Regions from separate parts of the Thermanaeromonas sp. DSM 22490 genome, predicted to be linked through region 1. Evidence: riboswitches for the same ligand, from Rfam matches in the RefSeq annotation. Region 1 holds a riboswitch; each other region holds the start of a gene.
What was found. A riboswitch is a leader RNA that binds a small molecule or an ion and turns the genes downstream of it on or off. The one in region 1 is predicted to bind cobalamin.
Positions count from the first base shown of each region.

Region 1 (7,730 bases):
CCGTACCTACCTGAGACCGCCGGGCAGCTGCCAGTTCATCCTGCTGCTGGGAGCGGGCCATGTCCAACAATCTGGCTCGCAATACTTTCATGGCTTTCTCTTTGTTCTTGTGCTGGGATCTCTCGTCCTGGCAGGTAACCACCAGGCCGGTAGGCAAATGGGTGATGCGCACTGCCGAGTAAGTGGTATTCACCGACTGGCCGCCATGCCCGCTTGAACAGAAGATATCAATGCGCAGGTCCTCAGGTCTTATCTCTACATCTACTTCTTCGGCCTCAGGCAGTACAGCCACTGTAGCCGTGGAAGTATGAATACGGCCACCGGATTCTGTTACAGGGATGCGCTGCACCCGATGGACACCGCTTTCAAATTTAAGGCGACTATAGGCTCCCTGGCCTTCTATAAAAAGGATGACTTCTTTAAACCCGCCCAACTCCGTGGCATGGGCATCCAAGATTTCGGTCCGCCATCCTTTATTTTCGGCGTAACGCTGATACATGCGGAGTAGATCCGCTGCGAAGAGAGCAGCTTCCTCTCCGCCCGCACCGGCGCGGATTTCCATGATTATATTCTTCTCGTCATTAGGATCCTTGGGTAAAAGTAAAATTTTAAGCTTTTGTATTAGGTTTTCCTTTTCTTCTTCCAGTTTTTCAATTTCTTCCTTGAGAAGTTCGATGAACTCCCTGTCTCGCTCTTCTTCCAGCATTTCCCTGGCCGCTGTCAGATCTTCCTCTACCTGGCGGTAGCGCCGAAAGGTGGCCACTATTTCTTCCAGCTCAGCATGGGCCTTGGCAGTCTTCTGTAACTGTACTGGGTCGGTAATGATGGCCGGATCTGTCATCATCCTTCCCAATTCCTCATACTTTTCCTCTAACTCCCGCAGCTTCTCCAGCATTTATATCACCTCCTCTGCGGTACCATCACCTCGAGCGGCAGAAAGAGCTTCAAGAGCTACTTCCAGCATACCATCGTCTGGCTCCCTGGTGGTAAGCTTTTGTAACCACAATCCCGGAGCTACCACCAGCCGTACCAGAGGCGAATTCATATGGCGGCTGGAGAATTTCACGATTTCATAGGCTGCTCCCGCCACTACAGGTAAAAGGATGATCCTGGAAGCCAGTCGCCAGAGAAAGCCTCCCTTCCCCAAAAAGGAAAAGAAAACAATAGTTAGCACCAGTACCAAAAGTAAAAAACTAGTGCCGCACCGAGGGTGAAGGGTGGAATAAGCTCGCACCTTCTCAATGGTTAATTCTTCCCCTGCTTCCAGGGCATTAATAACCTTATGCTCGGCACCGTGGTATTGAAAAACCCGCTGGATTTCTTTTATACGGGAAATAGCTGCTACATAAGCCAGGAATAGGCCTAACCGCAAAGCCCCTTCCAAAATGTTCTGGCCGTAAACGGGCAAAAAGCGCTGAGAAAACATGGCCACTGCGGCCGGCAACAAAACAAAGAAAGCTGTGGCTCCCAGCAAGGCCAGGGCTACAGTTAGGATAAGGTCCCGGGGGGTAAGCTCTTCTTCCTCTTCTTCCAGAGCAAGATTAGCTGAAAAACTCAGGTAACGGATGCCCAGGACCAGGGATTCTATTAAAGCCACTACTCCTCGGAAAAAGGGCAACTTAAACAAACTATGGCGCGCGGCCCAGGATTTAAAAGGCTGGGATTCCACCAGAATATCGCCTGCCGGTCGTCGGATGGCCACCGCCAGGCGATGGGGCCCACGCATCATTACGCCTTCAATAACCGCCTGTCCGCCGTACTGAATTTCTGGCCTACTGCATAGGAAAAAGCAGAGCCTGCGGCTCCGCCTCTCCTTACTTGCCGTATTTTTTCCTAAACCTTTCAATCCGGCCACCACGTTCCACCACCCGCTGCCTGGTCCCCGTATAGAAGGGGTGGCAGTTGGAACACACCTCCACCCGGACCTCCTTTTTAGTGGAGCGGGTCTCGATTACATTACCGCAAGCGCAGATAATGCGCGCCTTATCATACGGTGGGTGAATATCGGGTTTCATTCCACGTCACCTCCGGGGCAAAATCAAACTCACTTTAGTATAGCACAGAAAGGGTACCCCTGCAAAGGGTCCGCGGTCCTGGCGTATCCTCACTTTTCGCTGGGGTGGCCTGCTTAGGCTTGGAAGCGAGCGAACAAGCCTTCGCGGCAGTCCAGGCTTTAAGCTTGGCGAAAGGCGAAAAGATTGGCCCGAGGCCACGGGTAGCCTTGCGGCCGGCAATTGAGGCAGGATACTTAAATTTTGCCGGGAAGCCTGCCTTAAGCCTTTAAGCCAAGCAAAAGTCCTGCCCGCGAGGGTTTTGAAGCGGGCGCAAGCCAAGCAGGCCCAGGCTCAAAACTGGGGATAACTCCGGTAAAGGTACATCTTGTCAACATTTAGCCTTGGTCTTATACTATAAGTAGAATACAAGTTAACTAAAGGGGAACCGGCAGGTGCCCCCACCGGGGGAGAATAGGGAAGTCCGGTAACCGGAAATAAACCGGCGATCCGGCGCGGTCCCGCCACTGTGAGTGCAGAGCCTGCAGCATTAAGGCCACTGGGATACCACCTGGGAAGGCGCTGCAGGGCGAAGAAGCACGAGCCAGGAGACCTGCCTGTCGGGTAGACCTCTTCCCTTCGCGAAAGAAAGGGGGAGGGTGAGCGGGGATGATGGCAAAGTCCCCAGCCTAACTAGGGCTGGGGATTTTTATTTTAGGGGATACCCCGGCCCTTTGCTCAAAGTACAACCTGTAAACCCTCGTGGCTCAAAGTCTTAGCTAGCCGAGACATACTTTTTTGACAAGGCAAAACCTACCGGTATAGAAAAGGAGGTAAGTTTCATGGCCAGAATTTCACCCAGCTGGTCAACCCGGCGCATAGCCTATGTGGCCATGCTCACTGCTTTATCCATAGTGGGGGCCAATTTAAAAATACCCAGCCTGACGGGCACCCCGGCTCTCGATTCGTTTCCTGGCTTTCTGGGAGCCCTCCTCCTTGGCCCTACGGACGGCGGCCTTATAGCTTTTCTGGGGCATCTTCTCACTGCTCTGACCGCTGGTTTTCCCTTAACTTTACCTCTGCATCTGTTGATTGCTGTTGGAATGGGCGGCATTGCCAGCCTTTTTGCTTTCCTCTGCCGCTACTCCTGGTGGATCGGTGGAGCGTGCGGAATATTTCTCAACAGCATCGTTTTGCCCGGTATCGTCGCCCTGCTGCCAGGGTTCGGAAAAGCTTTTTTCTTAGCTATGTTACTACCTCTCTTGGTAGCTTCCACCTTAAACATCGCCCTGGCCCTTATGGTGTTTAAAAGTCTGGGCAAGATATTTCCCGATAGCTATATTGGACTACAACGAAAAGGTGGGAACCCGTGAAGGGCCATACCTTCTGTCCCAGACGCTATCGCGATCTCACAATTATAGATTTGGATGAACATAAGGCCCTGGTCATAGCCTGCGATTCAGCCGGCGCCATCGGCCCCAAAGAGGCTGATGTAATAAAAGTATCCGGCTATATCCTAGGCCGTTTTACCAGCCGAGTGGCCTTAATGGAAGTTCTGGCGGCCGGGGCCTGGCCCTGCTGTGTGGTGAATACCCTTTGTGTAGAACCCATCCCTACCGGGTTAGATATCCAGCAAGGCGTAGCCGATGAAATACGCGTTCTAGGTATAGATCCCGCTACCATTCTTACCGGTAGTACGGAAAAAAATATCCCCACCTCTCAGTCGGGAATAGGGGTTACAGTTATCGGGGTGGTACACAAACAAAATTTGCGCATCGGCCGCTTGCGGGCAGGGGACGCCCTTCTCCTTCTGGGGAAGCCCAAGGTCGGGAGAGAGGTATCCCTGTATGACCCGGAAATCGTAAACCTGGAAACAGTGCGCCTGCTGCTCTCCAACGATGAAGTAAGGGAAATGGTCCCCCTAGGTTCCCGCGGGATAATGGCCGAGGCCCAGGATTTGGCCGAGTTATATGGTTTGCGCATACAGTGGAACGAACTCCCGCCAGACCTAGACCTTCATAAATCATGCGGCCCGGCTACCTGCCTTCTGGCTGCCGGCAACCCTGTAGCCCTTAAGGATCTAGCCAAAAGAACGGGAAAGCCCTTCTTCTCCCTGGGAACCTTTTATACTTAAAGGATACAGTCCTGACCTGGCCCTTGCCTTCCTGTCTCAGTTAGTATTTATAAACGAAAGGACCCCCGCAAACTTGGTATCGGGGGCCTTTCTGTTCTTCAATATTTAAATTAGCCACCAACTTTAACTAGGTTAACCAGGGTATCGTAAAATACGGCGCTACCACCTGGGAAATCCGTCAGGCACATATTTTTGAGCACCGGATCAATTCGCATGGCCGCGTTAGCATGCACTCCCCGGGCTCTGCGAGAATCTCCTTTTATAACCTTACCATCGATTACAATATCATTAGCACCGTAAGCCCAGTGGCCGAAGCCCAGACTAAAGGCCACTGTGCCCTGCCTTATCATTTCCGTTATTTTTACCTTCCCTACTATCGGCTTTTTTAACTCCTCAGTGATAGGCCATATCCCCTCCGGATTGCTGGCAGATACTACCTTAACTATATCCCCGTCCTCGAGACCCAAACCGGCAGCATCCTGGGGATGAACCAGGAAAAAGTTTTCGTTCATTAGCCCGTGCAGCCAGTAATCTACCATGGTCCGGGATTTGGTGTGTACAATTTCGCGGAAGGTGATGAGCTTAAGTTTGTAACCCTGGTTCTCATCCTCAAGAGGCCGGCTCAGACAGTCAGTATAAGGTTCCAGATAAGTGGCCACACCTATGAAGTTCTTACCTGTCATGCTATTTTTAGTTGTAGCTGTCTTTTCCTGGAAGATATTTATCTGTTTGTCATATTTGTTTTTAACTTGCCGCTCCGGCGAAAGATCGGGGTAATCTTCGAAGCGGCCGCCGCGGTTTAAAACATAGATAACTTTTCGCCACCAAAGGCTGCCGGCCGCCCTCTCCCAGCGAACTGGGTCGAATACCGCAGGTGGCAGGTGCCGGCGAGCTTTTAAGAATATCTCTACCTCTCCTTCGCTAGCCTCGGGCACTTGTTCGCTCCCATCTTCCTTGTCTCCGAAAGCAAGGTTGGCCACCATTTTAAGGTAAAAGTCTTCAGGTCTGGTAAATCTTAGGCCTGGGCCAAATCCATTGGGGCCGAAATTGGGTAAACCGAGCTTTTCGGCTAGAGCCAGCAACAACGCTTCTAGACTTAAAGGCTGCTCCTCGCCAAATACCTTAACCGTATCAGTCAAAGGCGCCACCGCCGGCTGGCGCACGGGCTGTACCTTGGGCAAGATGCTGGGATGCGAACCATGGAACTCCCACCGTTCCAGGTACGTAAGGTCCGGGAAAATATAATCAGCATACATAGAAGTCTCGCCTACGGTAATATCTATGGCCACAAAAAGGGGCAGCTTCTCCGGATTGCGCAGTACCTCTATATTCACCTGGCCGGCCGGCAGAGAGTACACCGGCGATCCCATATATAGGAACAGGGCCTTAACCGGATAAGGATAAGCATCACCGATGGAAGGTATGATTTCCTGGTAGACGTCGCTGGAAAGAGGATACCAGGGTCTTAAAGACGGGTACCCCTTGAACAGGGTAGTCTCCTCGTATTTGACCTCGTGGCGAATAATACTTATCCCAAAGGGAGCAAGTTTGCTAGGGTTTAGCTCTTTGAGGTTATAAGGTTTCCCTTTCTTTTCTCCAAAGTGATCGTAGGTTGTAGCCTTTACCATACCCCCTGCCCAATTAAAATTGCCCAATAGGACGTTAACACACATCCAGGCAAAAACATTGTAAAAGCCGTTGGTGTGCTGGGATACTCCCCGGTGCACGTCTACTGCCGCGGCTTTCCCGTAGGACGTTAACTCTTTAGCTACTTCCTCCAGGTCAGCAGGGTTGACCCCGGCAACTTCCGCCCACTCGTCAAAGGATTTTTTCTTTGCTTCATCGTAAAGGAGCTGTAAGGCGCTTTTAACCTGGTGTCCGTTTAAACTGGTGTCTACCAGCAGCTCTCCTTCGACAGAATTATCAGTATCGTTGGGGTCGCAGGGAACAGGTTGACCAGCAGACAGGACTATAAAGGGATCGAATTCATACTTTACTTTCTGCCCCTTTACCTCAGCTTCTCTAACCTGCTTGGGCCATCCCAGATCCGAACCTCTTAAGAATTTCACTGGATTCCCATTTTCTATCTTAACCAGCCAGGTGGCATTGGTCCAGGAAGCCTCTCCGTCGGCCTTGGCCGCCGCCTTATTGGCATTGCGCACATAAATTTCGTTAAAGCGCCGGTTATCGATCATCCAACGGATTATAGCCAGGGCTAGGGCGGCTTCGGTGCCGGGCTTGTTGGGCAACCACTTCCAGGCTTTGGCTGCAGTCTTGGAAAAACGGGGGTCGATAACGGCGTATTTTAAGCGACCACTGGCCAGCCCCTCGGTAATCCCGGGAACCCGGTGAGAAGGCCCATAGTTGCCCTCGAAAGGCGAAGCACCCACAAAGAGTACAAAGCGTGCATGTTGGAGATCAGCCTGCCAGTAGAATTTTTGCCCATCTGTCCACTTCATCTTCCCGTCGCTTTCACTGAATACATACTGTTCGCTCATGGCCTTGCATAGAAAATAAAGGGAGCCCTGGCAGACAGTGGTATGACCATGGGTATTCACCGAGCCGAAGCCATCCTGGACAAAGCGCTTGATAAATTCTTCTCGTCCTTTCTTAAGGCGACCCCACATAAATACTAACTGGTTATTTTTGGGCCCTAAATCTGGGTGATCTGGGTCTATCAGGAGCTTTAAATGGTCTTTATACTTGGCCTTAAACTGTTCTACAGTTAGCTCCCGATTCCAAATCTTTTTCACATCCTGAGCCATATCTTTACTTAGCTTGGTATCGCGCAAAGCGTATATATCCTTTAACCCGGGTACATACCGGTTTTCCTCCCCAGGAACATCTTTAAACAGGTAACCGCCGTTAACTATTTCCTCCACCGCCTGTTCAAAGGGAATGGTAATCCACCGGTTCTCCCCCCGTTTGCCTGCCCGTTTTAAGACTTTTCGGAGGCGGTAAGGATCGTACAAGGTCTGGATACCGGCCTGCCCTTTGGGGCAAATGGCCCCGTCAATTTTAGCTACTTCCTCTAAACTGGAGCGGTAGGGCAAGGGGGGATGCAGAGTCCAGGGGCTTAAGGGATTACCATCAATTTTGACCACTACGCCATCATAAATTTTAGCCTTTATCCCACATCCTGTATTGCATTGCAAACAAACGGTAGGGATATAACTTTCCGGGCCAATCAAAGGATATTCACCTTTGCTCTTAGCTTTTGTTACCTCACTAAATGCCTTCTCTACCTGTGAGAGCAAGACGGCAGAGCCTCCTAAAAGAGCAGAAGTTTTAAGGAACTGTCGCCGGCTCATAAGAAAGCCCTTAGACATTTATTTGCGCCTCCTTATCCCTTTCTCCTACCATCCTGAATTCCTGGATTCTGGCCAGGCCGGTCAACACTACGGCTGCCACCAGGCCGCAAAGGAAGACTACGGTGAACCATTCTCCTGTACCGGGAAGATAGTCATAGGAATAGCGTGTTTCCATAATAGCGTTTTCCAAACCTTTAAGGGCGGCAACCCCTTGGGCGGGCACCACAAACAAGAACCTTAAGGCGAAAAAGCCGACCAGTATAGATATGCACCCCGAAAATGTCTTCGTCCTAC
Region 1 covers NZ_JBJHHE010000014.1:33,618-41,347, reverse strand. Annotated here, with positions in the region: gene prfA (peptide chain release factor 1) at 1-895, opposite strand, end outside; gene AC1BI1_RS10055 (DUF1385 domain-containing protein) at 896-1,726, opposite strand; gene rpmE (50S ribosomal protein L31) at 1,815-2,015, opposite strand; cobalamin riboswitch at 2,428-2,626, shown strand; gene AC1BI1_RS10045 (ECF transporter S component) at 2,834-3,364, shown strand; gene AC1BI1_RS10040 (AIR synthase related protein) at 3,361-4,125, shown strand; gene AC1BI1_RS10035 (molybdopterin-dependent oxidoreductase) at 4,236-7,454, opposite strand; gene nrfD (NrfD/PsrC family molybdoenzyme membrane anchor subunit) at 7,447-7,730, opposite strand, start outside.

Region 2 (7,730 bases), on a different contig from region 1:
TGGCTGGGCACCAATGATATAGGCCAGGATATCTGGTCGTGCCTGCTTTATGGAGCGCGGACTTCCCTTGTAGTGGGATGCGGAGCGGCGCTGCTGGCAGGCATAATTAGCGTGCTGGTAGGCACTTCATCCGCCCTGGCGGGCGGTCTTTACGATAGCCTTTGCATGCGGGTAGTGGATGCTTTTCTGGTTATTCCCCCGGTCCTGGTAGCCATACTTGTGGGAGCATATCTTAAACCCAATCTTTTAACTTTAATCGTATTGCTGGCGGCTTTCCTCTGGCCCGGCGGAGCCAGGATAATAAGGGCAGAAGCCTTATCCTTAAAAGAGAAAAAGTCTGTAGCAGCGGCCCGCACCTTCGGCGCAGGCTCGTTTTATATTATGGCGCGTCACATAGTTCCGGATCTGGGCCCGGTTTTGCTGGCCGTCATGATACAGGATGCCCGGCGGGCCATCTTTATGGAAGCAGGTCTATCCTTCTTGGGTGTCTGTGATCCCACCATCCTTAGCTGGGGCAGAATGATGCAACAGGCCTTAAAGTTTACTTATTTGGAAGTATGGAAGTGGTGGCTTTTGCCTCCCGGTATAGCCCTTTCTTTGACGGTTACTGCTTTAACTTTCATTGGTTATGCCCTGGAGGGGGTTTTGAATCCTCGCTTGCGGGGAGAAGGGTAAGATGCTGGTCATTAAAGATTTGCATGTATCCTTTGGCGAGCTGATGGTGCTGAAAGGTATTAACTTGGAGATTAACAAAGGGGAAGCTTTAGCCCTTGTAGGGGAATCCGGGGCAGGCAAAACTACCCTTGGGCTCTCCATAATGGGGCTTTCGCCTGGTAAGTGCACTGGGCAGATTCTGTTTAAAGGCAGGGATCTCCTCGCCCTGTCCGAAGAGGAGCGCCGTCGCCTCCGCGGAAAAGAGATAGCTATGGTTTTTCAAAACGTGGAGGACGCCCTCCATCCCCTCTATCCGGTTGTGGATCAGGTCATGGAAGCTATACTCATTCATGGACCCGAAGACAAAAAGGTCGCTCTAGGGAGGGCGTTGGAGATCCTCAAGTTAGTGGGGCTAAGACCAGAGCGGTGGCGCGCCTTTCCCCACCAGTTGAGCGGCGGGGAAAAACAGAGGGTTTTGATAGCCCTGGCCTTGGCTAATGATCCGGAGGTATTGATTCTAGATGAACCCACCGCTTCCCTAGATGCGGTAACGCGAGGGGAAATTATAGGGCTCCTTAAAAGGATAGTCGGGGACAAAGTCGTTTTGTTAATCACCCACGACCTGTCTACAGCTGCTAAACTGGCCACCCGAGTGGCCGTCTTATATGGGGGCCGGATAGTAGAGCTGGGCGCTACCAGAAGTCTTTTTACCTTCCCGCGCCATCCCTATACCCGGGGGCTTTTACGCTCTTATCCCAACATGACCACGGTCAAGGACTTACAAGGAATCCCCGGGCCGCCTTTTAAGCCTGTGGGCGGATGCCCTTTCCATCCCCGTTGTACCCAGCGGCTGGAGCTCTGTTCCCGGGAAGCACCGGAATTGGAAAGTATTGGAGACCGCTTCCTGGCCTGTCACCGGGGAGGAGTGATACCATTACTGCAAATAAAAAACCTTAGCAAATCCTTTAACGGCGTGCGGGCCGTGCGGGAAGTGGAATTGACCCTGTACGAAGGAGAAACTCTGGCCCTGGTGGGGGAAAGCGGATCAGGCAAGACCACCCTGGCCCTGACCATTATGGGCTTGCTGCCACCGGATAAGGGCGAGGTTTGGCTGGAGGGCCAAAAAGTTTTGCACAGGGGCAGGGAATTTTATCAGCGAGTGCAGATGATCTTTCAAAATCCCCGGGAATCCTTAAGTCACCGCCTGGATGTCTTGCAGTTGGTGAAAGAGCCTCTGGACGTGCAGGGCTGGGGCAGGGAAGAGGAAAAGGTGGAACGAGTAAAGCAGGTTCTGGAGGAAGTGGAGCTGCCCACCAAAGACTTTTTCTTGCACAAATATCCGCACGAGCTCAGCGGTGGAGAAGCCCAGAGGGTGGCCATTGCCCGGGCCCTAGTCTTAAACCCCAAGCTCTTGATCGCCGACGAGCCCACCTCCGCTCTGGACGCCAGCGTCCAAGCCAAGATTCTAAAGCTTCTCCTTAACCTGCAGGAGAAGAGGGGATTGGCCATACTCTTTATCACCCATGATATCGCTCTAGCCAGAAAAGTTAGCGATCGCTTGGCGGTCATGAAGGATGGTTCTTTGGTAGAACAAGGTCCGGCCAGCGAGGTTATATCTAACCCCCAGCACCCCTACACCCGGACACTGCTGGGACTGGCGGCAGATCTGACAGGGGAAATTTCCGTTCGGGATATGGAGGAAGAGGTCTTGGGAATGTAAGAAGCCGGGTAAGGGACAAACAAACCCGGCTTTGTTTTGGGGGTATGTTTAGGAGATTATTCCGGGCGCGGCTCCAGCAACAAGCGGTACAGGCCTGAGACTTTTTCTACTTTCACCGAGTATCCCTGGCTTTCAGCCAGGCGAGTAATGTTCTCTTTAGGTGTTTCATTGTCGGTGAGGACCAGGAGGGGTTGGCCGGGATGCTGCTCCATGGCCTTCTTGGTTCTTACTACGGGTATGGGGCAGGATAAGCCACGTACATCAATTTCTATCATATTTGGAGGAACCTCCTTTTCAGGGTATCGGTGTTATGGGCTCTGGGAAATAACCTTCAATTCCTTTAAGGCTATAGGAATATACTCGACGAGTTCAGCTACCGGAGTGGCCGGTGTGGCGCCGGCCATTTTACCAGCCACCCGATTGATTTGGGCACTTGTAATAGCTGCTTCCAGGGGATCCCACCCGGCGCCCGTTAAAGCAACTACCATGCCTGTTATGGTATCCCCTGTCCCGCCTATGCACTCTAGTTCCGGCACATCAGGTTCCTCTATCCTAGCCACAACTCTCCCCTCGGTTACAATGTAATCTACGGCCCCTTTCACCAAAAGGATCTTAGCGGCTCCGCCACTGTTATAAGCCTTCTTTACCAGCTCGGGGACTTGTTGAACCCCAGTGTTAAAAAGATGACGGCTAACATAGGCAGGATGGGCTGCCTCTGGATCGGCCAGAAAAGCCATTTCGCTGGGGTCGGGAGTAAAAATATCAAATTTGGGTGCCACTCTTGCCGCCTTAGCTGCGTACATGGCCCCGGCATCGGCAATTAACAAAGGCCGGGGTTGGCACCTCTCCAGCACCTCACAAAGCTTTTGCATCAATCTAACTATGGGCAGGCAATAATGTAGGGCAAGAATCCTAGGCTTCAGTTCCCTCACATGCTCTATTAAATATTGATAGAGACGCCTGGTGCCCTGGCCCTGGCCAATATCTCCGGCCAGAAGCGCGTGAGGGGGCTCCAAGCCCAAAGCACTTGTTACCGCAAGGGCGGCGCTGATCATGGCTCCTGTGCCCTGCCCGCAAGGGAAAGTGAAATCTTTGATCTGTAGCGAATTTCTTACCCTGACCACTTTACCGTGGACAAGGGCGAGGTCTTCTGCGGGAAGAGTCCCCGCAATGAGGATCAAGTGAACTTTCCTCCCTTCCAGATGGCCAAAGCCTCCTCCCACGCCCTATCCAACATTAAAGCGCAGAGGGTGAAACCTTTTTCCCGGGGCCGGTCAACTTCGTCCAGCTTGCGGCCGACTAATTGGGTGTAAAGGTAAGGGACGTCCGGACAGCCCCCGCCCGAAATGTTAACGATGATCCCGCTATTTTTGGCGAAGACAATCTTCATATTACCTGCCTTTACCATTACGTGTTGGGGGAAGGCTACGGCCTTCACGATCTGGAGCATCTCGGCCGACCCTTCGAGGGGGTAAATGCCCAGATAGGATACCTTCCCCTGTAAAGCCCGCGCTAGGGCTGTTTGCTCTATGAGCTCCACCTCCAAGGCCAAATCACACCCTTGGCGTAAGCTCGGCGGGGGCGCCACTAGCTTGCATTCATGGCCTCCCTTTTTAAGTATTTTTTCCCCCTTTAGCGCTTCTTCCACTGAGGGGAAGATGATTATTCCTCGAGTGGTTGGGGTTTTGTGGACTGGTTCCTCGGCACGGGCGGAGCGCTTAAAAATCAACTTAGTTATCCTCCTGTCCTTATCGGGAGCTAGTAAGCTCTTTTAGCTTTCCAAGGTACCGGATCGGTTTGAATATCAGTCTACTTTTTCCCGCATAAGCAGACCAACGGCCAGGGCAAAGGCTATACCGATCAGTACGGCTGCAGGGCCTAAGGGGCTAGGGCCTTGGGGACTGGAGGCCAGACCGAAATTATGGGCGAAGGCCGCCCCGGCTATAATGCCCCAAAGGGTGATACCGGCGTCGATATCACCCTCGGCCGCCAGTATGGTCTGGCGCAGGGGACATCCTCCCAGGAGAGTAGCAGTAAGTCCGGCCAAAGTCATCCCCAGAAAGTTCCACAGATGGCTATTGTGGGAGATCGGCTGGTTCACAAAACCCACTTGAATCTTGCCGAACAAGGCATTGATAATCAAAGCCCCCACGAAGAAAGCGGCTATACCGCTAAAAAGATAGGTGTCTTTGACCAGAAAAAGGTCGCGCCATCCCCCTACAAAGCACATGCGGGTCCTCTGGGCCAGGAATCCAAACACCAAGCCTGCTCCCAGCGAGAGGATTAGTGGGGCTCGCGCGGCTCCCGGCCCTTCTTTGCTGGCCAATATAAATTGAGGTTTAAAGATGGCCAATAAGAGCAGGCCTAACATAAAAAGAGGCATCATCCACCCCGCGGCGCTGTAGGTGGGAGCGGAGCGGCCCAGGTTGAAGCCGTTTTTCAACAGATAAATTCCTATTAGGGCGCCGGCTATCACCCCGGCTATACCTGTTAGTCCATTTAAATCTCCTCCCGCCAGTCTCAACACCGCCCTAACCGGGCACCCCAGGAAGACCAGAGCGCCTATCATAAAGAACACGCCTAGAAAAAAGCGCACCAGAGGCGCGGACCCTCCACGGGCACGGAATTCACCGAAGGCTAAGGCAGATACGAAGCCCCCCAGGGCCATACCCATAATTTCTGGCCGCAAGTACTGCACTGTTGCCGCCCGGTGCAATCCTAAGGCGCCAGTTATGTCCCGGTAAAAACAAGCCAGGCAAATACCCATGTTCGCCGGGTTGCCCGCCACGGTCATTAAAGCTGCTACAGCTCCCAGAATGAGTCCCGCGATAATCATTAAGTATTTGCGAGAAAAAATGCCGGTCATGCCAACACCTCCTGTTGTTTTCTTTAAGCCCGGCCTGGATACTGGCCTAGCTATTTAATTCTGGCTCTCAACAATAAATTCCTTCATACTTAGTATTCCATATAGTTATATCATTCCCTGTTTCCGGTGGTTCCCTGGCTGAGTTACCCAGGCAGTAAAATTTGTACATGAGAGGTGGCGGGGAAAAGCGCCATTTTCTGGTAGCGCAAGCTATAACAAAAACGAATAAGCGGGACACACCTTCTTGGGGGGGAATTCCTGACCCCAATTGCAACTTATTGGCGAGAAGGGTGGATTTTCGTTTTTGAAGATAGCAGGATTCAACGGGCTAAATAGCGAAGAAAAATATAGACAAGTGAATAATTTTGGGAACAGGAGGCCTCTCAAGAGAGGCAAGAGGGAAGTCCGGTGCGAGTCCGGCGCGGTCCCGCCACTGTGAGGGGGATCCACCTTACACAATGCCACTGGGGTAACCTGGGAAGGCGTAAGGTGGGAGAGGAACCCGAGCCAGGAAACCTGCCTGTTCTCCTGCCACCGCTGATCTACGCGAGATAGGGAGGTGGTCTTTTTGCTCATCTCAAGAGCTAGAGCTGCCCCGGTCCGCCGTAGGCCGGGGTTTTTTGATCGGGCTTGGTTTTAGTTAGAGAATCTAGCTTTCCGGAATACACAGAAGAAGAGGCAGGGGGGAAATAAGGTGTACTGGAGAAGGAAAATGGGGCGCCCTTTGGCAACTTTGCTCGTGGCCTTGATGGTTTTTTCTCTAGTAGTTCCTTTTGCGGGGGCCAAAGCGGCGGAAGCAAACTTGGTGTCTGACCTTATGGATAAGGCAGCAGGTATCCTTTATAGTGATTTTACAAAAAATGGATCCAAGAACCAGGATGATGGTGTAGGTGCTTATGCTTCTTATATCCTCACCCAGGCGGGCGTTGATGTAAATGCCTGGGTGTATAATGGCGTACCACTGAAAGAAGCTGTAATCGACCTAGTGTACCAGGATATTGCCGGTTCTTCAGATCCGTCTAAAGTACCGGCCAAGAGGTTGGCCCAGGACTTGCTAGGCATGAAGGCCTTGGGCCGGGAGGATTTGGTGCAGCAACTACTCCAGATTCTCAAGAGCAGAGAAGGGATCCACGGTTTTGACTCAAACATTTTCAGCGATTTTCCAGCCTACGACCTTTTAGGTCGGGCAGACTTGATGAGCGTCATAAATCAGGTTTATGCCCGGGAATACATTTTATCCCAGCAGGATACGGTAGTCGGGAACACTTATGGTGCTTGGGGTATCGCCTGGGACGGCGTTTTTTATCCCGACTTCGTGGCCACAGCCCAAGCTGTACGGGCTCTGGCCTATTTAGATCAGGACAAGTCCGACCAGGAGATCCAGGTAGCGATCGAGCGCGGGATGCAATGGCTGAAAAAGCAGCAGCAACCCGACGGTAGTTTTGCAGTAAGCAATTGGGACGACCCTTTAATAGATACAGTGGAAATGATCGCTACTTTAAAAGTCCTGCGAGAAGACCCGGCCTCAGTGAAAAGTGGTGAAGGCAAGAGCCCGGTCGATTACCTGCTGACCAAGGCTTTGAATTCCGATGGCACTTTCGGCGCCTCTAAAAATGTTATGGATGCTGCCTGGGCCCTCTATGGATACTACCTGGTTGGCGCACGAGAGTCAGAGTCGTTCAAAAAGACTTTCAAAGACATTCAGGGACATTGGGCACAGAAAGATGTAGAGCTCATGGCTAGAAGGCTTATTGCCCGGGGCCTGAGCGAAGATATTTTTGCTCCCGATCAAGAGGTGACTCGGGCACAGGCGGTTGCTTTCCTGGTGCGGTCTTTGGGACTGGAAGAGTCCAACCTCAAAGAGACCAGCTTCCGGGATGTGCCCCCGCAGCACTGGGCTTCCCAGACGATAGAAGCTGCTTACCGGGCGGGACTGGTGGTTGGTACAGGTGAGGGGAATTTTGAGCCGGAAAGGACCATCACCAGGGAGGAAATGGCCGCCCTCCTAGTCCGGGCCCTTAAGAAGGCCGGTTGGGAGCCAGCGAAAGGGGGAGCTGAAGATAAGAACAACCTGGCGGTTTACGCCGATAGCTCAGAGATATCTCCCTGGGCCAGGGACAGCGTCAAGGTTTGCGTAAGTACAGGTATCCTCCGGGGTAGGTCGGCCGCTGAATTGGTCCCTAAGGGTAAAATAACGCGAGCGGAAGCCATGGTAATGCTGAAAAGAATGCTACAGGTGCTGGGGAGAATACCGGAGTCCCCCTAAAGCATTAGTATCTCACCGGGGGCAGGCTGGCTTACTGAGCTTGCCTCCGGTGTTTTTCCTCGCACGCGGGACACATGCCCAAATTCCGGATAAGGAGAATGGATGTATGAAGAAAGTTTATCTGATATCTCTGGCCTTGCTATTTTTAGCCCTGCTGGTTCCCGCACTGGTAACCAATAAAGAAAAGAATTTAACCCTGGGGGAGCCCGTGCAGAAGACCCAGG
Region 2 covers NZ_JBJHHE010000005.1:13,977-21,706, forward strand. Annotated here, with positions in the region: gene AC1BI1_RS04975 (ABC transporter permease) at 1-675, shown strand, start outside; gene AC1BI1_RS04980 (dipeptide ABC transporter ATP-binding protein) at 677-2,374, shown strand; gene AC1BI1_RS04985 (sulfurtransferase TusA family protein) at 2,431-2,649, opposite strand; gene AC1BI1_RS04990 (NAD(P)H-hydrate dehydratase) at 2,683-3,555, opposite strand; gene AC1BI1_RS04995 (putative Se/S carrier protein) at 3,552-4,103, opposite strand; gene yedE (YedE family putative selenium transporter) at 4,179-5,240, opposite strand; cobalamin riboswitch at 5,597-5,778, shown strand; gene AC1BI1_RS05005 (S-layer homology domain-containing protein) at 5,935-7,506, shown strand; gene AC1BI1_RS05010 (DUF4430 domain-containing protein) at 7,613-7,730, shown strand, end outside.
Region 2: it holds a riboswitch for cobalamin, as region 1 does, so the genes downstream of both, AC1BI1_RS05005 (S-layer homology domain-containing protein) here and AC1BI1_RS10045 (ECF transporter S component) in region 1, are expected to answer to the same signal.

Region 3 (7,730 bases), on a different contig from region 1:
GCATCCATCCGGCCCGTATAGAGGAAATGGTAGAAAGGGCCCAGCGGGAAATAGAACAAAAGATTCGAGAGGAAGGTGAACAAGCTGCCTTTGAAGCCGGCGTTCATGGCTTACATCCCGAGTTGATAAGATTGTTGGGGCGCCTTAAATATCGTACGAGCTATGGCCAAAATGTTCTAAAGCACTCTTTAGAAGTAGCTTTTTTGGCAGGAGCCATGGCGGCAGAGCTAGGTGCGGATGTGCAGGTGGCCAAGCGAGCGGGATTGCTTCATGATATCGGCAAGGCAGTGGACTATGAAGTGGAAGGGCCCCACGTAAGCATAGGGGTGGAGCTGGCTAAAAAATACCGGGAATCTGCGGAAGTAATCCATGCCATTGCTGCCCATCATGGAGATATAGAACCGCGGAGCATAGAAGCTGTGCTAGTTCAAGCTGCAGATGCCATTTCTGCAGCTAGGCCAGGTGCTAGGCGCGAAACCTTGGAGGCCTATATCAAACGCTTGCAGAAGCTAGAGGAAATAGCCGATTCTTTTAATGGAGTGGATAAGGCTTACGCCATCCAGGCAGGCCGCGAAATCCGCATTATAGTTAAGCCGGAAAAGATAGATGATACCACGGCTGTGCAATTAGCTCGGGATATAGTAAAGAAAATTGAACAAGAGCTGGAATATCCTGGGCAGATCAAAGTGGTAGTTATCCGGGAAACAAGAGCTGTGGATTATGCGAAATAGATGGAACGGGTGGCAGGGATAGGTGGCAAATTACCATCTCTGCCACTATATTTTCTAGATCAAAAAAGTTAAAGAAGCAGGATTTTTAAAGAAGGTGCAGAACTAAGCTTTGATGATGGTTTTTGGACTAAAAGGCAGGTGGAGACCATATGGGCCTTAGATACAAGTATGATGGCGAGATATCCGATAGCGTTGGCCTTTTGATTTCCATTTTAGTGCGCTATCCGGAAGTAGGGACTATTAATTATGAGCCCAGTAGCCGCATATTAAAGTTTTCTTTTATGTTAACCAGTTCTTTAAAAGAAAAGGATCTGGAGCAGTTTGCCCGGCGCTTTATTAAGTCTTTATCTACCTATAATCTTCTCGAAAATCGGGTGCCGCGGGTGATCAGCTTAAAATATAGTTGTTTTCAGCAGCTAACCGTCTTGGAAGTGCAGCGGGATGTTGAGACCCTATCCCAGGGCGAAATTGGCCTGATCATCACCCTGGTGCGTCAGGAATTTAACGAAGCCCTGGTGGCTGAGGCGACCGAGAATATTCAGGAAGAAGAATTGTTGGTTCAAGAAGAAATAATTGATCATATGTTGGAGAGTATAAAAGGAGAAGTACCTCAGAAAAAGTTAATAGCTTTCCGGGAAGAAGGGCGAGTCCTGGTTTTTAATAAATAGCCAGAGGATACCGGGAGGACGGAAATGAGCAAAAAGGGTGACCTCCATACCCATACCGTAGCCTCCGACGGCAAGCTCAAGCCGTTGGACCTGGTTAAACTGGCTTGGGGAAAGGGGTTAAGCACCATAGCTATTACCGATCACGACACCGTTGATGGATTAGAGGAAGCTCTGACAGGGGCTTCTCTCTATAATCTTGAGGTTATTCCCGGTATTGAATTGAGCACCGAATGGGAAGGACGTGATGTACACCTCCTAGGGTATTATATTGATTTTCAAGGGGACAAGCTACATAATTTTTTATACCAATTGCAGCAGGACAGGCAGCAGCGAGGTCTTAAGATGGTAACCAAATTGCGAGAACTGGGCTACGAACTTACGTGGGATGAGGTGGCCCGGTTCGTCCAGGGTAAAGCTGTAGGCCGCCTGCATATCGCCCAGGCCCTGGTGGCCAAGGGATTTATGCCTTCCATAGAAGCTGCCTTTGGTGAGCTCCTGGAACGTGGACGGCCGGCCTATGTTCCGCGTTATAAAATTTCACCTGCAGAAGCTGTTCAACTAATTTCTGCTTGGCGGGGCGTAGCTGTATTGGCCCACCCGGGATTGATAGGTAAAGATGAAATAATAAAAGAGCTAGTGGCTTATGGTTTGCAGGGGCTAGAAGTTTATTACCCTTTACATGACCGAGAAGCCGTTGCCCGCTATCATTCTTTAGCCAGGGAACTAAACCTATTAGTTACCGGTGGGTCGGATTTTCACGGCTTGAATATTCCAGACCATAGCGAGTTGGGCGCAGCCACCGTTAGCGAAGAGGAAATAGATAGATTAAAGGAGCGCGCCCTGGCCATAAAATGAGGTGGTTACCCATTTTTATCCTGCTAGCCTGCTTGTGGGCTCGCACTGGGTGTCCTCAATAACTAAGCACATAATCTTAAGCCATAAAATCCCTTGATTAGTAGTGGTCATTGCGATATACTGAAGAAAATAAAAAAATATGGGAAAGCCGACAGGTGCCATAAAGGTTAAAAGGGAATCAGGTGCAAATCCTGAGCGGGCGCGCCACTGTAACCGGGGAGCTTTTCTTCGGTAAGCCCACTGGGCCTGTAGCCTGGGAAGGGGAAGAAAAAGCGGTGAGCCGGAAGCCAGGAAACCTGCCTGTTGGTAAGCCTTGTTAACCCTCGCGTCAAGGGAAGGGCTAGTGTTTTAGACAGAAAACCCAGCCTTTAGGCGAGAGGCTGGGTTTTTTTGTAGTGCAGCGCGTGGCTTAAGGGGGTTAAGGAGTGGACAGGGGCAGGCTGGTGTTAATCACTGGCGGCGCTAGGAGCGGCAAGAGCCGGTTTGCAGAAGAACTGGCCTCCGGCTGGGGCGGAGAAGTTATTTACGTGGCCACAGCCAGGGTGACGGACGCAGAGATGGCCAGCCGGGTGGCCCGGCACAAGATGCGGCGGCCGGCCGGGTGGCGCACTGTAGAGGAGCCCTTAAAGGTGACCCGAGTTATAGAGGAATGGGGCAAGCCAGGGCGACTTCTCCTCATCGATTGCCTGTCCGCTTACGTGGGCAACTTGCTGGTGGAAGAAAAGATGGATGAGGAGGCTATATTACTTTTTGTTAAAGAGATGGCCCAGAAAGCCTGGGAGGTCCCTGCTGAGGTGATCATTGTGAGCAATGAGGTGGGCTCGGGAACAGTACCACCCTATCCCCTGGGTCGCCTATACCGCGACCTTTTGGGACTGGCCAATCAGGAGATAGCCAGCCTGGCCGATGAAGTTTATCTGGTGGTTTGTGGGGTGCCGGTGGAGATAAAAGCTTTAGCTAAAAGCTCGGACCTGCTAACGGGTAGGCGGTAATGGAGGAAAGGATGGTCAAGAAATTACGTCAGGGTTACACCACCGGTACTTGTGCCGCGGCTGCAGCTAAAGCAGCAGTAAAGGCCCTCTGGTGTAAGGACGGGGTCCAAAATACAGTGCGAATAACTCTTCCTCAGGGAAAGGAAATCGAGTTACCTGTAACTGTTCGGCGGGGGGAAGGCTGGGCTGAGGCTACGGTTATAAAAGATGCTGGCGACGATCCTGATATTACCCACGGAATAGCTGTCCAGGTTAGGGCCCGGCCGCAAGAAAAGGGCTTTATTTTGCGGGCCGGTGAAGGAGTAGGAATAGTCACCCGTCCCGGCCTGGCTGTTCCAGTAGGTGAGCCGGCCATCAATCCCGTGCCCCGGGCCATGATTAGGGAAGCGGTTAAAGATTTTATCCCCCCCGGGCAGGGGCTGGAATTAACTATTAGCATCCCCGGCGGTGAGGAATTGGCCCGGCGCACCTTAAATCCCCAGTTGGGGATAGAGGGCGGGCTCTCTATTCTGGGAACTACCGGCATTGTGGAGCCCATGTCGGAAGAAGCTTTCCGTACTTCCCTCCTGCCCCAGATCGATGTAGCCCTAGCCGCAGGTTACGATACTCTGCTTTTAACTCCCGGCCGTATGGGCCAGCGCCAGGCGGTGGAAGGTTATGGCTTGCCGGCGAGGGCGGTTATTTTGACCAGCAACTTTATCGGTTATCTTTTGGAGGCTTGTGCTGAACGAGGGATTAAGCGGATTCTCCTTTGGGGCCATGCCGGCAAGCTGGTTAAAGTAGCAGGAGGCATTTTTTATACCCATAGCCGCATAGCTGATGCCCGGCGGGAAATAGTGGCGGCCCGGGCTGCAGCCTGGGGCGCCCCCGCAGAGGTGGTCCAGGCTATCTTAACCGCTACTACGGTGGAGGCGGTGTTCTCTATCCTCGAGCAAGCCTTGGAGGGAGAGCGTTATTTCGCTTTTTGGAATTACTTGGCAGGCCTGGCTAGCGAGCGAGCCCGAGAATTAGTTCATGGGGCACTGGAAGTAGGGACCGCCCTTTTAGACCTGCAGGGGAGAATCATTGGCCAGGATGAGCAGGCCAGGGCCATACTGGGAGAGTGGAGAAATGGCGGGAAGGAATAACAGGTGGTTAACGGTGGTGGGGGTGGGTCCGGGAGATCCCTCCTGGCTAACACCGGCAGCCTACCAGGCGGTGGCCGAGGCCGAGATTTTGGTAGGCGGTCCCCGAGCTTTGCATCTATTTGCCTTTTTGGAACGGGAAAAAAAGGCGATTGATGCCGACCTGGACGCTTTATTCCACTACTTAACGCAGGTGCGTGGGCGGCCTACCGCCGTCCTGGTATCTGGAGATCCTGGCCTTTACAGCCTCCTGGGATGGCTGAGATGCCGTTTCCCCCCGGAAGAGATCAGGGTGATACCAGGAATAAGCTCCGTACAGCTCGCCTTTGCCCGTCTAGGTTGTGGCTGGGAAGGAGCGACTATTGTGAGCCTGCACGGGCGCCCGCTGAATATGTTGGACGCCTACCTGGAGGGCCTGGCCCGAAATGAACTGTTGCTTGCCCTTCTCACAGGGGGGAGCAACACTCCGGCAGAGGTAGGAAGGTACTTGACGGATAAGGGGTTGGGGGAACTTAGGCTCTGGGTGGGAGCCCAGTTGGGAGGACGGGAGGAAAGGGTGGCCCACCTTTTGGCCAGGGATCTGGCTGGCTCCGATTTTGATCCTATGGCAGTGATCATAAGTGGATATGACAAAGCGTAGATGGCCCTACAGCACCCCGGGCATTCCCGATGAGCTCTTCGAGCGGGGAAAAGTACCCCTGACCAAAGAAGAGCTCCGCACTTTGACTTTAGCCAAGGCCCGCCTGGCGCCCGGCCAGACCGTTTATGATGTCGGCTCCGGCACCGGCTCTTTAACGGTAGAGGCTGCTCGTCTGGTAGCTCCGGGACGAGTATATGCCGTGGAAAAGGATGAAGAGGCCCTAAATTTAACGCGGGCTAACGTGGAATCTTTTGGGTTAAAAAATGTGGTGATAGTAGCCGGCAGGGCGCCAGCGGCCTTAGCAGATTTACCACCTGCAGATCGCGTATTGATTGGAGGTAGCGGGGGAGAACTCCGGGCTATCCTGGAGCACTGCAGCCAAAGTTTACGGCCCCAAGGCATTATGGTTATAAATGCCATTACCCTGGACACCCTGTGGGAAAGCGTGGCTTACGGGCGCGAAAAAGGATATGCTACATCAGCAGTGGCAGTCAACCTGGCCCGTTTAGAAAAGGTGGGTGAGCGCCACATGTTTCGTGCCCTTAATCCTGTCTATATTATCCAATTGGTAGCCGGTTGAGGAGGAGAGCTATGAGCGGCAAATTATACGGCCTGGGGGTGGGCCCCGGTGACCCGGAGCTGATCACTTTAAAAGCCCGGCGCATCCTAGAGGAAGTGCCTGTCCTGGCCGTTCCCGTTTCCCAGCGGGGAGAAGAGAGCTTGGCCCTAGGAGTAGTTAAACAATTTATCCGGCCGGAACAGGAGATCCTTTCCCTTTTCATGCCCATGAGCCGCGACCATTCTTACCTGGAGCGCTGCTGGGAGGCAGCGGCTAAAGCCTTATTAGATAAATTGCAGGAGGGGAAGGATGTAGCCTTTTTGACCCTGGGCGATGCCAGTCTTTATAGTACGTACAGCTATTTGATGGAAATAATCCAGAGACTGGATCCAACCATTTGCATTGAAACTGTACCGGGTATCACTTCTTTTTCAGCGGCTGCCGCCAGGTTAAATTTACCCCTGGCCAAGGGGGATGAGCCCCTGGCCATTATACCGGCCCTGCGGAATCCTGAGAGTTTAGAGGAGTTAATCCCCCTGTTCCCCAATTTGGTGCTAATGAAGGTAGCCAGGCGTTATGATGAGATAGTTCGAATACTGGCCCGGGCCGGGGTGGTGAAAAATTCTGTACTGGTAACCCGGTGTGGGCAAAAGGGAGAGAGCTTTTCCTGGGACCTGGAAGCCGGGATGGGCCAAAAGCAGGATTATCTTTCCTTGATCATTGTTAAAGGAAGGGACCGGACGTGAAGGTTTATTTTGTAGGTGCGGGACCGGGAGACCCGGAATTAATCACCGTTAAGGGACAGCGGCTGCTTAAAGAAGCTGAGGTTATTATTTATGCTGGCTCTCTAGTTAACCCGGCTTTGCTGACGTGGGCTCGACCCGGTGCTGCTTGCTACGATAGCGCTTCCCTGACCCTGGAAGAGATCATTGATCTCATGGAGCAAGCGGTTAAAAAAGGCCAGAAGGTGGTACGGCTGCACACCGGAGACCCTTCCTTATATGGGGCTATTCAAGAACAGATGGAGGCCTTAGCCGCCCGCGGCATCCCCTATGAGATTGTGCCCGGGGTAAGTTCCTTCGCTGCCGCTGCTGCAGCGGTAGGCAAGGAATTTACGGTGCCAGGTCAGAGCCAAACCCTTATTTTGACGCGCCGCGGTGGCCGGACACCTGTGCCGCCAGGAGAAAATCTGGTAGACTTAAGCCGCCACCGCGCCAGCCTCTGCCTCTTCTTAAGCGCCCAAAATTTTGCGGAGGCCGCTGCCGAACTGGCTGCAGGGTACGGTAAGGAGACGCCGGCAGCGGTGGTTTATAAAGCTTCCTGGCCGGAGGAAAAGATTATTTACGGTACCCTGGAGAATATTGCCACCAAGGCGCGGGAAGAGGGCATCCAGCGGACAGCTCTCTTGTTGGTGGGCGACTTTTTGAAAGGGACCTCCACTCGATCTTGTCTCTACCATCCGGAATTTTCCCATGGCTATCGGAGGAAAAGGGATGCGTATAGCCATTGTGACCTTGACCAGGCAGGGCCTGGCCACGGCTAAACGGCTGGCCTGCGCCTATACTGCTGGCGCCGATATTTATGCCCCGGCTGGCTTAATAGTTGGAGAATCCCTTACCACACCTCTTTTTCCCCTGGAAGGAGGCCTGGGAGCTTTTTGTGGTAGGCTGTGGCATAGCTACCGCGGACTGGTCTTTATTATGGCTACCGGCATCGTAGTCCGCTGTCTGGCTCCTTATCTAGAGAATAAAACGAAGGACCCGGCAGTGGTGGTCCTGGATGAAAAGGGCGAGTATGCCATAAGCCTTTTAGGAGGGCACCTGGGCGGCGCCAATGCTTTGGCCAGGCACCTGGCCGAACTCCTGGGCGGAAAAGCCGTAATTACCACTGCTAGCGATGTACAAAATTTGCCTGCTTTGGATGTACTCGCCCGGGAGTTGGGCCTGCAGGCAGTCCCGGCAGAAAAACTGACCAAGGTCATGGCAGCCTTGGTCAACGGGAAAAAAATAGGGTTTTGGGCGGAGGATCCCTGGCTGGGGAAGCTTTCCCGGAGGATGCCGGGGCTTAAGGTCCAGCCCCTGCAGGAGTATAGGGACCCTCAACTATGGGAAGGGGGAGTGCTGGTAACTTCCCGCCGGCTTGTTCTGCCTCCAGGGCCCTG
Region 3 covers NZ_JBJHHE010000002.1:208,055-215,784, forward strand. Annotated here, with positions in the region: gene rny (ribonuclease Y) at 1-731, shown strand, start outside; gene AC1BI1_RS02605 (hypothetical protein) at 881-1,399, shown strand; gene AC1BI1_RS02610 (PHP domain-containing protein) at 1,424-2,254, shown strand; cobalamin riboswitch at 2,391-2,572, shown strand; gene cobU (bifunctional adenosylcobinamide kinase/adenosylcobinamide-phosphate guanylyltransferase) at 2,680-3,246, shown strand; gene cbiD (cobalt-precorrin-5B (C(1))-methyltransferase CbiD) at 3,258-4,373, shown strand; gene cbiE (precorrin-6y C5,15-methyltransferase (decarboxylating) subunit CbiE) at 4,357-5,010, shown strand; gene cbiT (precorrin-6Y C5,15-methyltransferase (decarboxylating) subunit CbiT) at 4,997-5,590, shown strand; gene cobI (precorrin-2 C(20)-methyltransferase) at 5,602-6,315, shown strand; gene cobM (precorrin-4 C(11)-methyltransferase) at 6,312-7,112, shown strand; gene AC1BI1_RS02645 (cobalt-precorrin 5A hydrolase) at 7,063-7,730, shown strand, end outside.
Region 3: it holds a riboswitch for cobalamin, as region 1 does, so the genes downstream of both, cobU (bifunctional adenosylcobinamide kinase/adenosylcobinamide-phosphate guanylyltransferase) here and AC1BI1_RS10045 (ECF transporter S component) in region 1, are expected to answer to the same signal.